DNA from 2 places in the Serratia sp. KH_031 genome. Region 2 is predicted to be linked to the other one. Evidence: predicted binding sites of a transcription regulator. Region 2 holds the regulator's gene; the other holds the start of a gene.

Region 1 (6,319 bases), 1.0 Mb from region 2:
TGGTGAGCAACGGCAGCGAAGCGGAACAGCGCGGTACACGTCATACGCTGATCACCGTGTTGGAAGCGCTGTTGCGTTTGGCGCACCCAATCATTCCGTTCATCACCGAAACCATCTGGCAACGTGTTAAGCAGATCAAAGGCATCACCGCCCCTATTCATCAAAACGAAAGCATTATGCTGCAGCCGTTCCCAGAGTTCGATAGCGCGCTGGAAGACCAGCAAGCACTGAACGATCTGGAGTGGATCAAGCAGGCGATCGTCGCGGTACGTAACATCCGTGCCGAAATGAATATCGCACCCAGCAAGCAGTTAGACGTGTTGTTGCGTAATGCCAATGGCGAAGCAACTCGCCGCGTGCAGGAAAACCAGAGCTTCATCGAGAAGTTGGCGCGTCTGTCTTCCATCACCTTGCTGCCAGCGGGCGAAAAAGGCCCAGTCTCCGTGACCAAACTGATCGACGGCGCTGAGCTGCTGATCCCAATGGCGGGCTTTATCGATAAAGATGCAGAAATCGCGCGTCTGGCAAAAGAGATGGCGAAGCTGGATACAGAAATCGCTTCGATCGAAGGCAAACTGGGTAACGAAGGTTTCGTCGCACGTGCGCCGGAAGCGGTTGTCGCCAAAGAGCGCGAGCGTCTAACAGCTTGCCAGGAAGGTAAAGTGAAGTTGCAAGAGCAGCAAGCGACTATCGCTGCGTTGTAACGCGACCTTCCTCAAGCAGAAGTAATCGCTGTCAGCATGGCGGGAATGAATGACCCGCCACTTGAAAATCCCATGTTTTTTGACATGGGATTTTTTTTAATCATCGTAAATTCCGATAAACGAACAACAGCCGCTAAAATGCAGTTAGCTGATTGTTTTCAATGTTAACTCTCTATAATCTGGCAGAAGATTCTCCGCTACATGGGAGAGTTAAACGATCGTCACTATTACGTTAATTGTAATAACACGGAGAGTTGTCTAATGAAGCCAATTCGTACTTTGATTAGCACTGCAATCGCTTTGTCTTTCTTGGTTGCTGGTAGCCTGCCGGCTTATGCTGCAGAGATCCCAGTAGCAGGAACCATACAAGCAGAAAAAGTAGTTTCTAAAGTTATTTCTGTCGATCAGGAAAAACGCATTGTTGTACTGGCAGGAGAAGGCGGCAAGGAAGTTTCGGTTCAACTCACGGATCAGGCCAAAGATCTTGCTAACTTGAAAGCGGGCGATCTAGTGAAAGCCGTGGTGACGCATTCTGTTGTCGTGACGCTAGATACCGATGTGAGTAAAACCGCTCCTACCGTGACTAGCGCAGAAGAAGTCAACCGAGCGACGAAAGACAACCCAACACCGAACGGTAATGCATTCCGCCAACTGAATGTGCAGTTAAAAGTGACTCATATCGACCTGAAAAAACATCAAGTCACCTTCAAAGAACCCAATGGTCAAAGCAAGGTGATTTCGGTTGAAAATCCTGATCTCCAAGCTCGGATGAAGAACCTGAAAGTCGATCAAACCGTACTGGTGAGCTACACAGATACTCTTGAGATCACCACTCAAGCGGCAAAATAAGTTTTACGGGCTGATGCCACGTTCGACAGCAAACACCTGTCAGGGCTACTTTTTAGTAGCCCTTTTATTTTCTCATGTTATTTGTCATTTTTAAGAAACGGATACGACTTGTAAGATTCAAGGAATCAGTGTTATTACAACATATCAATCAAGAATAACGTTATACCGAACCACGCTGGTTCTTTTAATGACCTTTGGTGAGTGAAAACACATGACAACTGCAACCCCAGTGCATCTTCTGGTGCGCCCAATCACGGCTGAAGATAATGTCGCTATCGCCGACGTCATTCGCGAAGTTTCTGCCGAACATGGGTTAACTGCCGACAAAGGCTATACCGTGTCCGATCCCAATCTGGATACGCTTTATCAACTCTATAGCCAGCCGCGCAGTGCCTATTGGGTGATTGAGATTGATGGGAAAATTGCGGGTGGCGGTGGCGTTGCACCGCTGCAAGGTGGCGCCGCTGACGTTTGCGAATTGCAGAAAATGTATTTCCTGCCGCTATTACGTGGTAAAGGATTAGCGAAACGTTTGGCGCTCGAAGCGCTGAATTTTGGTCGTCAGCAGGGTTTTGGCCGCTGCTATCTGGAAACCACCGCCAGTCTGACCCAAGCCATTGGTCTCTATGAACATTTGGGGTTTGAACATATCGACCATGCGATGGGCAGCACTGGGCATGTTGACTGTGAAGTCAGAATGCTGAAAACGCTTTAAGCAGGCACACCACTGTGGAAGCGGAACTCGTTGTCTGGCGATAGGATCAGCTCCGCTTCAATCCGGCCAAAATGCGCCACGCGTTCGCTGATGTCACCACCCGCCACTTGCTCCGCCAACGTCAAATAATCCTGATAGTGACGCGCTTCGGAACGCAATAACGAAACATAGAAGCGGTTCAACTCGTCATCCAGATATGGCGCCAGTTTGGCGAATCGTTCACAGGATCGCGCTTCGATGTAAGCGCCACAGATCAATTTATCGATCAAGGTGACCGGATCGTGAGTACGGACCTCACGGATCATCCCTTTCGCATAGCGACTGGCGGTGATCTTCTTATACGGGATCTCCCGCGCCTGCATAATCTCCAACACTTGCGAGAAATGATGCAGTTCTTCTTTGATTAGCAGCACCATTTTATCTACCAGATCTTGACCATAAACCGAGCCGTTTTTCGGCAAGATCTTTTTGGTGAATTGGCTTTGCTGGAACAACGCTTCTGGCACCGCTTGCGCTTCATGCACAAAGGCTTCGTAAGGCCTCAGCAACGCCAGCAGAGCATCGCCGCTCTCTTTATCTGCCACGTAACGGCGGATCAACCACATACCGGTCTGAGCCGCTTTCAGCTCGCAAACCATATGGTCAGTCAACAACAGAGGTAGATTTTCTGGTCGGCGGGCGGCGTCGATCCATGCGTCAGGCGTTTCGCAATGCAGGAAATTTAAAATCGGAGAAAGGAGTGATTGGTATTTCATTTGAGTTTTTATGCAGGGGCCGCAAAAGCAGCCCACTGAGAGAAATAATTAATGGCGCTTGCCGTCGTCGTCTTCGTCGATAAAGTCACCGTCTTCGTCATCCTCACCGTCTTCACCGTTCGGATCTTCAAAGTAAGTGCCCCAACCGTCGTAGTTGACGCCGCATTTTTCCGCCAACGCCACCAGTTGCTCAACCTGTGTGTCGATAATTTCGGCATTCAGGCTAACTTCGCTGATCACATCGCAGCACATTACTAGTTGACCATCTTCCACTTCCAGCTCTTCGGCGTCTGTCACTTCGTAACCCAGTTTGAAGGCTTCTACCGCAGCTTGTTCCAACGTTTCAAACTTCTCGCAAGAGAAATGGTGTTCGATGGTGTAAAGCGCGTCGGGATCGCTACCGTCTTCTAACAGTTCTTCGATGATCAGGCGAGTTTCTTCGCTTTGTTCTTTCAGTAATTCACGGTTTGCCATGCTGATACCCTCAAGTCAAATGGCCTACATTTCGGTTATTTTCCCACAGCGCCGCCGCCGCTGCTATGAGAAACATGAAAGATTTCTTTTATGGGGTTGAAATTGAATATTCATACATATAAAGTGAATTTTAATTCATTCAAATAATCAGGATACACGGATATGAGTACGACCAACCCGTTCTACAGCCGTCATTTTTTGAGGTTAATGGATTTTACACCGGCAGAGATTCAGGCTCTGTTGCAGCTTTCCGCCAAACTGAAACAAGCTAAAAAGCAGGGCAACGAAACTCGCTACCTGCAAGGCAAGAACATTGCGCTCATCTTCGAAAAAGACTCAACCCGCACTCGATGCTCTTTCGAAGTTGCCGCATTTGACCAAGGTGCGCAGGTTACTTACCTCGGCCCAAGTGGCAGCCAGATCGGCCATAAAGAATCGATGAAAGACACCGCCCGTGTGTTGGGAAGAATGTACGACGGCATTCAATATCGCGGTTACGGTCAGAATCTGGTGGAAACCTTGGCGAACTATGCCGGAGTGCCGGTTTGGAATGGCCTGACCAATGAGTTCCACCCCACTCAACTGTTGGCCGATCTGCTCACCGTGCAAGAACATTTACCGAGTAAGGCATTGCATGAAGTGAAATTCGCCTACTTGGGCGATACCCGCAACAACATGGGTAACACGCTATTGGAAGCGGCCGCGTTGGTCGGCATGGACTTGCGGTTAGTCGCGCCGAAAGCCTGCTGGCCGGAAGAGAAATTGGTGAAAGAGTGCCAAACATTGGCACAACAGACCGGCGGGAAAATTACCCTGACCGAAGATATTGCCGAAGGGGTGAAAGACGCAGATTTCCTTTATACCGACGTTTGGGTGTCGATGGGGGAGCCCAAAGAAGTGTGGCAGGAACGTATCGCTTTATTGAGACCGTATCAGGTCAATATGGCGCTAGTGCAACTCACTGGCAATCCAGACGTCAAATTCCTGCACTGCTTACCCGCATTCCACGACTCCCAAACCACGCTCGGTAAGCAAATGGCAGAGCAATACGATCTGCATGGTGGGATGGAAGTGACCGATGAAGTGTTCGAGTCAACGCACAGTGTGGTGTTCGATCAGGCCGAAAACCGCCTGCACACTATCAAAGCGGTGATGGTAGCAACGCTGAATCCGTCATTGACGCTATAGTTAAAACATATTGCCGGGGCGCGTCACGCATTGGCAATGGGACACGGAGGGTTAATCCGTGTCCCAACTTCATTATTTCAACCGTGCAAAACCGGCTTCCAGATCGGCAATCAAGTCGTCAATATTTTCAAAACCAATATGCACTCGCACCAAGGTTCCAGTGAAATCAACTTTGCCTGCCGGGCGGATCTCGTTCAACTCCTCGGGTTGATTCGCTAGGATCAGTGATTCAAAACCGCCCCATGAATACGCCATGCTAAAGTGCTCAAAGTTATCCAGGTAATGGGCAACTTGCTCATCCGTCAGCCTTTCTTTCAGTACAAAAGAGAACAACCCACAGCTACCGCTAAAATCTCGCTGATAAAACTCGTGCCCTTTACAGGAAGGCAACGCCGGATGATTTACGCGCGCCACCTCTGGCCGTGCAGCCAACCATTTAGCCACCGCGACACTGCTAACTTCGTGCTGTTTTAAGCGTACGCCCAAGGTTCTTAACCCCCGGCTGCCCACATACGCCGTATCTGCATCCGCCATTTGCCCCATCAGATAGGAATTTTCACGCAGTTGATCCCAACAACGAGCATTAGATACGGCGGTGCCCAGCATCGCATCGGAGTGACCAATAATGTATTTGGTGCCAGCCTGAATCGAGATATCCACACCGTAATCCAGCGCCTTAAACAAAATACCGGCCGCCCAAGTGTTATCAATCATGACAACAATCTCAGGATTCACCGCTCGAATCGCTTTGACCATGCCGGGAACATCCTGCACTTCCATGGTGATCGAGCTTGGCGATTCGAGGAACACCACTTTGGTATTCGGTTGGACCAACTCGGCAATGCCCGCGCCAATCATCGGATCGTAATAGGTCGTTGCCACGCCCAAGCGCGCCAGCACCTTGTTGCAGAAATCCTGTGTCGGTTCATAGGCCGCACCGGTCATCAAGATATGATCGCCTTTGGCAACAAAAGCCAAGATGGCATTAGTCACCGCTGCCGCACCGCAAGGGTAAAGAGAGCAGCCAACGCCCCCTTCCAATTCCGTCATCGCGTCTTGGAAAGAGAAATGGGTCAAGGTGCCACGGCGTCCGTAAAACAACTCTCCTTTGGCGCGATTGGCGGTCGCATGTTTTTTCGCCTTTACGGACTCAAAGATTAATGAAGACGCGCGTTGGATGACCGAGTTTACCGAACCTTGGGTAAATTTCGCTTTACGGCCAGCGGTGACTAAAGCGGTTTCTATTTTTTTAGATGTCATAATCTGCCTGCTTTTATATTCAATGAGTTAACAGAGTTTATTCCACATCCATTACCGGAGTATTGGACTGAGAGGCGGTAGAGGTGTTTTTCTTGCCCGCAAAACGCTCAACAATTTGCGCCGCGTTCAGGTCATGAATAACGTTGATCAATGTCGCTGGCGCATCAGTAATGGTGCCAAGCACCACCAGCATTGGGATAGTTTCCAACGGTAAGCCCAAGGTGGTGACAATGAAAATCTCGCCCAGGAATGCGCCACCGGGAACACCGCCGACAATAATGGCCGAGAGCACCGAAATCAGCATGGTCAGGAAAAAGGTTTCCATGGTGAAATCTAAACCCAACACCGCGAAGATAAACACAATTTTCAGAGCG
Region 2 (6,319 bases):
TCTAAGCAAAAAAGGAATGTGAACATGAATTCAAGGAACCCAGATTGGCATCCAGCAGATGTGATCGCGGCACTCCGCAAGAAAGGCACGACATTGGCAGCAGTGTCACGCCAAGCAGGACTCAGTTCTTCAACGTTGGCGAATGCCTTGTCACGACCGTGGCCGAAAGGAGAATGGTTGATTGCGGATGCATTGAGTGTTCATCCTGCGGAGATCTGGCCAAGTCGCTACTTTGATCCTTTTACTCACCGTCTCTTGGATCGTAAAAGCCGTATCAAACAATGAGTTTAAGGCACAAAAAAGCCGCCGGAACATCGCCCCGGCGGCTGTGTTTAGTCAAGTAAGACTAAATGATCACTTGTTGATAAAGGTTTCGCCCAGCTCGATGTCTTTGTGCAGGACATCCAGCATGCCTTCCAGCGATTGTTTCTCAAATGCGCTCAAGGTGCCGATATCTTTACGTTCTTCAACACCGTTTTTGCCCAGCAGCAATGGCTGTGCGAAGAAACGTGCATATTTGCCGTCACCTTCAACATAAGCACATTCCACCACACCTTTTTCGCCTTGTAGCGCACGTACCAGAGACAGACCAAAGCGAGCGGCTGCCTGTCCCATAGACAGCGTTGCAGAACCGCCACCAGCTTTAGCTTCTACCACTTCGGTACCCGCGTTCTGGATACGTTTGGTCAGGTCGGCAACTTCTTGTTCAGTGAAGCTAACACCAGGGATCTGAGACAGCAATGGCAGAATAGTGACGCCTGAGTGGCCACCAATCACTGGCACGTTCAAGTCTTCCGGTTGTTTGCCTTTCAGCTCAGCCACGAAGGTGTTGGAACGAATGATATCCAGCAAAGTCACACCAAACAGTTTGTTTTTGTCGTATACACCAGCTTTCTTCAGCACTTCTGCTGCGATAGCCACGGTGGTATTTACTGGGTTGGTGATAATGCCGATACAAGCTTTCGGGCAGGTTTTTGCCACTTGCTCGATCAGATTACGCACGATACCGGCGTTCACATTGAACAGATCGGAACGATCCATACCAGGCTTACGCGCAACACCAGCAGAAATCAGAACGACATCCGCACCGTGCAGGGCTGGAGTTGCATCTTCGCCACTGAAGCCTTTGATTTTAACTGCGGTTGGGATGTGGCTTAAGTCAACGGCAACACCTGGAGTCACTGGGGCGATGTCGTAGAGAGAGAGTTCAGAACCTGAAGGAAGCTGGGTTTTGAGTAGAAGGGCGAGGGCCTGGCCGATACCGCCAGCAGCACCGAGAACTGCAACTTTCATCCTATACTCCTTTATTATCTTAAATATAAAAACGCCGTGAATTCTTTGGGGCAGACCATAAATTATTACGTCTTTAAAAACAATCTCTTAACATTCAGTTTGCGAGCTGACGCAATAAATTCGTTGATTTGTGCCTATTTTAGATTAAATGGCTTATGAATTAATGACATAACGCATACTAATCATAAATAACATGAGATTATTCACCTAGCGAGTTAACCGGGCGTTACATTACACCCTTACGCCGCACCAGAACAACATCATTTTCATAACATTTTATTCACTTAACCTTGCCACTATTTCCGCTAACGGAAAGGCATATTCATGGCGAATCGATTTTGTTAAAATGGCGCCCTTTCCTTGTTGTCTGGGCGGTTTTATTTTCGCCTGACTTTCTTTTTTTGCATAAAAATTCATTTATATGCATAATAATGACATCCATTGTCAACATTCCACGGTGCCAAATGCGTAATCCCGCAAAACAGGAAGATCTGATCAAGGCGTTTAAAGCGTTATTGAAAGAAGAAAAATTCAGTTCTCAAGGCGAGATCGTTTTAGCGCTGCAAGATGAAGGCTTCGAAAATATCAACCAATCCAAAGTATCGCGTATGCTGACCAAGTTTGGTGCAGTACGCACACGCAATGCCAAAATGGAAATGGTGTATTGCCTTCCAGCAGAACTCGGCGTCCCAACCACTACCAGCCCGCTGAAGAATTTGGTGTTGGACGTTGATCATAATGATGCGGTGGTGGTGATCCACACCAGCCCCGGCGCAGCGCAGCTGATTGCCCGTCTGTTGGACTCACTGGGTAAATCTGAAGGTATTCTCGGCACCATCGCCGGTGACGATACTATTTTTGTGACGCCAGCCAATACCTTTACTGCGCGTCAGCTGTACGAAGCGATTCTTTCCTTGTTCGAGCAAGAACTGTAATAACCTCTATTAACAAAGCGTGGTCACGGCCACGTTTTGTTCGCCTCTTTTATTTTCTCTGCGCTTTATCACTGCCTTTCCCCCCCATGGCAGCATATTTTCATGTCATTTCTATGTAGGCAGTGATCAATGCTGATATCTTTCGCACTTTTAGTCAAAGACACTCATTGGATTGAAGTTATTGATATTTATCATCAAAAGATCATTTTGCGAGCGTTTTTTATTCTCTGTGGTTATAAACGATAGCTAATTTCATAACAAAGTTTCACTAGAAATTGTTAGCTAGCTATTAATTTTTTACGTTACTAGGCATATACTCATTTTCGTGACGTGAATCACAGTTGACGAAAACTTATAAAAGAATACGATGAGGTGAAATTATGAAAACTAAAACTACTATCGCAACCCTGAGCATCTTATCTATGCTTTCCTTTGGTGCATTTGCAGCACAATCCATCGATGCATCCCAAGCCGCTCAGCTGCAGCCTGTCGGGACTATTACCGTAAGTGGTGTTGCCGCAGCGCCTTCTGATATCCGTGCTGCACTATCTGCCAAAGCAGACGCCAAAGGCGCGACCGCATATCGAGTCATTGAAGCGCGTAACGAAGGTAACTTCCACGCAACTGCTGAAATCTACAAATAAAATAAGGGATTACACATTTGCTGAACTGATTACCCTCGTCACTGCCACTGCCGAGTTCACTAGCAAAGTGCATCCCCAAATATATTCGTCCTATCCGACGAACCCCTTGCCCTCATTTATGAGGGCTTTTTTGACTCAAAAATACGAGTCCATACACGGAGAGAGCTCCACTACGCGAGATAAAACACCGATTTCAACTCCTGACTCACCGGGCTGTTGTCAGCGTTGCTCGGCATAATCTCTTGCATATACTTCCACCAGCGTTGGCATACTTCGGTCTGCGCCACTGCGTTCCAGCAAGCTTCCGATTCAATTTCTAGCGTGGCAAAAAGCAAATGACGTTCTGCATCGAGATAAATAGCGTAATGATGAGCACCGTGCTGCTTAAGAATCGTTTCCAGTTCTGGCCAAATCGGCGTATGACGGCGTTGATACTCTTCATGGGCATCAGGGTTTACCTGCATGACAAAGGCTTTGCGGATCATGATACTTCCCTCAATCTTTCAGAGCTGCTGACATTGGCGTAACACCAAAACGCTCACCAAGGGCAACCAGTTCCACACTCGTAATGGTCTGTTTCATACCGCCCATCGAGTAAACCTTCACCAGAATTTCTGAGGATTTCTCGGCGGTGTCGATCAAACCAAAAGCGTCGTCCAACGTCGGTCCGGTACCGAAAATGCCGTGATGCGGCCATAGCACCAAACTGTGGGAGCGCATCTGTTCGGCGGTGGCGGAGCCGATACCATCGGTGCCTGGCACCATCCATGGCACGATGCCAATGCCGTTTGGGAATACCACTAAACACTCGGTGCTGCCTTCCCACAGTTTGCGAGTAAAGCTAGCGTTATCCAGCGGTAACACATAACTCAGCGCGATCAAGTTAGTGGCGTGGCAATGCATGATGACGCGGTCTTGGCCATTGGAAACCTGTTTGCGTACCACGTGCGACTGGAAGTGAGCTGCCAATTCAGATGTCGGCAAGCCGCCATTCACCAATCCCCAATGGATGTGGTAAGCCATGCCATCATCGGTAATTTGTAGCAGCACCAAGTTATCTACCGGATCGATTTGCACGTTACGGAAAAACTTACCGGAACCCGTCACCAGGAACCAACAACCCGCCAGCTCTGTTGCCGGTTGAGTCAGTTCCACGCAGCGCGGTGCTTTATAGAACTCATCGCGATACGGTTCTACATCAGCAGCATCCACCCGCAGACTGATATTGCCACCGTTACGTTCATCCCAACCTTTCAGCCACATGTCGCCAGTGGCTTTCACCATGCCCTGAATAAACCATGAAGAAAAAATACGTTGCATGTGTGCTCCTTAACGTTGGGTTAAAACTTGTTGTTCATAGTGACGGACAGTGGTGAGCCAAGAGGCATCCGCCGGAGTATCGTGACGTTGGCAGTACATTTCCCAAACCGCCTGCCACGGCAGACATTTTTGTTCCTCGAGTAACGCCAAACGTGCGGTGTAATCGCCTTCACGCTCAAGTTGACGTAATTGGTCAGTCGGTTCTAACAGCGCGCGCAGTAACGCTTTTTTCATATTGCGAGTACCGATAACCCAGGCACCGATACGGTTGATGGAAGCATCAAAGAAATCGAGGCCAATGTGCACACGATCAAACAGGTTATGGCGAATGATTTCACTGGCAATGGCTTGGGTTTCATCGTCCAGTAACACAACATGATCGCTGTCCCAACGCACTGGGCGGCTAACGTGAAGCAATAGGCGTGGTACATACAACATGGCACTAGAGATTTTGTCGGAGATCACTTCAGTTGGGTGGAAATGGCCCGCATCTAGACACAACGCGGTTTGACGACTGGTGGCGTAACCGAAATAAAACTCGTTGGAACCGACGGTGTAACTTTCCGCTCCTATGCCAAACAACTTGCTTTCCACCGCATCGATATGGTGCGCCGGGTTGAGTTGCTCTGAGATGACATCATCCAGCGCTTCCAACAAACGCTGACGCGGAGCCAAACGATCGACGGTAATATCTTTCATGCCGTCCGGGATCCAGATGTTCATCACCGACGGAGTACCCAGCTGCTCGCCGAAGTACGCCGAAACTTTACGGCTGGCTTTGCAATGGTCGATCCAAAACTGACGAATCTCGTCATTCGCGTGAGACAACGTGAAGCCATCAGCACTAAGCGGATGCGAGAAGCAAGATGGGTTAAAGTCCAACCCCATACCACGCGCTTTTGCCCACTCCACCCAGTTTTTGAAGTGTTCTGGTTTGATTTGATCACGCGCAACGGGCGTTTCGGATTCAAGGTAAATCGCGTGCAAATTAAGGCGTTTCGGGCCAGGGATCAGGCTTAACGCTTGATCCAGATCGGAGCGCAACTCGGTGGCATTGCGCGCTTTACCCGGATAATTACCCGTGGCCTGAATCCCTCCACTCAAAGCCCCTTCTGGGTTTTCAAACCCAGCCACATCGTCCCCTTGCCAACAATGCATCGAGACTGGCAAGCGATCGAGCTGGCGCAACGCTTCTTCGGCATCAACACCGACCGCAGCAAAACGTTGTTTCGCCAGATCCCAGGCTTGTTCAATTTGAGTAGTCATGCGCAAAGCTCCTTACGTGTTTGACGGTTTTGCTGAAATTGCGCGACAAAGCAGGCAATTTCGCTCTTTGAATTTGGAGTAAATTGAGTCAGTTCGCTGTTCTGGCGCACCACGGCGCGAAAAGCATCGACATCGGGAATATCGTCCAGCGCCATCAACTGGCAACCGATGTTACCGAGCGTGGAGGCTTCGATAGGTCCGGCGATCACGGGTACGCCACAGGCGTCGGCACAAAGTTGATTTAGGAAATGGTTTTGACTACCGCCGCCGACAATATGCAGGCTGCTAAAAGCATGGCCACGCAGAGTTGCCAATTCGCGTAATACATCGGCGTACAGCAGCGCCAGACTGTCAAAGATGCAACGCGCCAGTTCAGCATCGCTTGTCGGCACCGGTTGGTGATGTTCGCGACAGGCGCTCTGGATCTCGCGGCTCATGCTTTCCGGGTTAATAAAACGATCGTCATTCGGGTTAATCACAAAGCGGCAGGCGGAGATCGCTTGGGCGCGGATAATAAGATCCACCAGATCGCTAACAGCCAGCTCCTTGGTGACTCGCTGGAGTAGCCACAATCCCATGATGTTTTTCAGCACCCGGTAACGCCCTTCGGCACCACCTTCATTAGTGATATTGGCAGCCAACGCCGCATCGCAGGTGTAAGGTTTTTTGCTTTCAAAGCCCATCAACGACCAAGTGCCAGAAGAGAGATAAGCGGAATCTTTATCCATCAGCGGTGCAGCAATGACCGCGCTGGCGGTATCGTGCGTTGCCACGCTGACCACCGGAATTCGGTTGCCTTCGCGGCAGATCCATTCGCCAATCACATTGCCAGGATGAGTTGGCGTACCAAGCCAACTCGCA

Evidence for each region. The regulator ArgR, encoded in region 2, controls arginine synthesis, uptake and breakdown. The targets are predictions, from matches to a motif close to ANTGAATAAAAATACANT.
Region 1: a site for ArgR is predicted at 3,620-3,637, ahead of argF (ornithine carbamoyltransferase). Genes of this name have one in related genera too.

What each region holds. Positions count from the first base shown of each region.
Region 1 is NZ_CM174496.1:561,674-567,992, reverse strand. It holds gene AC3ISQ_RS02485 (valine--tRNA ligase) at 1-704, shown strand, start outside; gene AC3ISQ_RS02480 (hypothetical protein) at 966-1,553, shown strand; gene AC3ISQ_RS02475 (GNAT family N-acetyltransferase) at 1,765-2,268, shown strand; gene miaE (tRNA isopentenyl-2-thiomethyl-A-37 hydroxylase MiaE) at 2,265-3,023, opposite strand; gene rraB (ribonuclease E inhibitor RraB) at 3,072-3,497, opposite strand; gene argF (ornithine carbamoyltransferase) at 3,660-4,685, shown strand; gene metC (cystathionine beta-lyase) at 4,758-5,945, opposite strand; gene AC3ISQ_RS02450 (dicarboxylate/amino acid:cation symporter) at 5,983-6,319, opposite strand, start outside.
Region 2 is NZ_CM174496.1:4,357,451-4,363,769, forward strand. It holds gene AC3ISQ_RS19650 (helix-turn-helix domain-containing protein) at 25-285, shown strand; gene mdh (malate dehydrogenase) at 355-1,293, opposite strand; gene argR (transcriptional regulator ArgR) at 1,758-2,228, shown strand; gene yhcN (peroxide/acid stress response protein YhcN) at 2,609-2,872, shown strand; gene rhaM (L-rhamnose mutarotase) at 3,043-3,357, opposite strand; gene rhaD (rhamnulose-1-phosphate aldolase) at 3,368-4,192, opposite strand; gene AC3ISQ_RS19680 (L-rhamnose isomerase) at 4,202-5,458, opposite strand; gene rhaB (rhamnulokinase) at 5,455-6,319, opposite strand, start outside.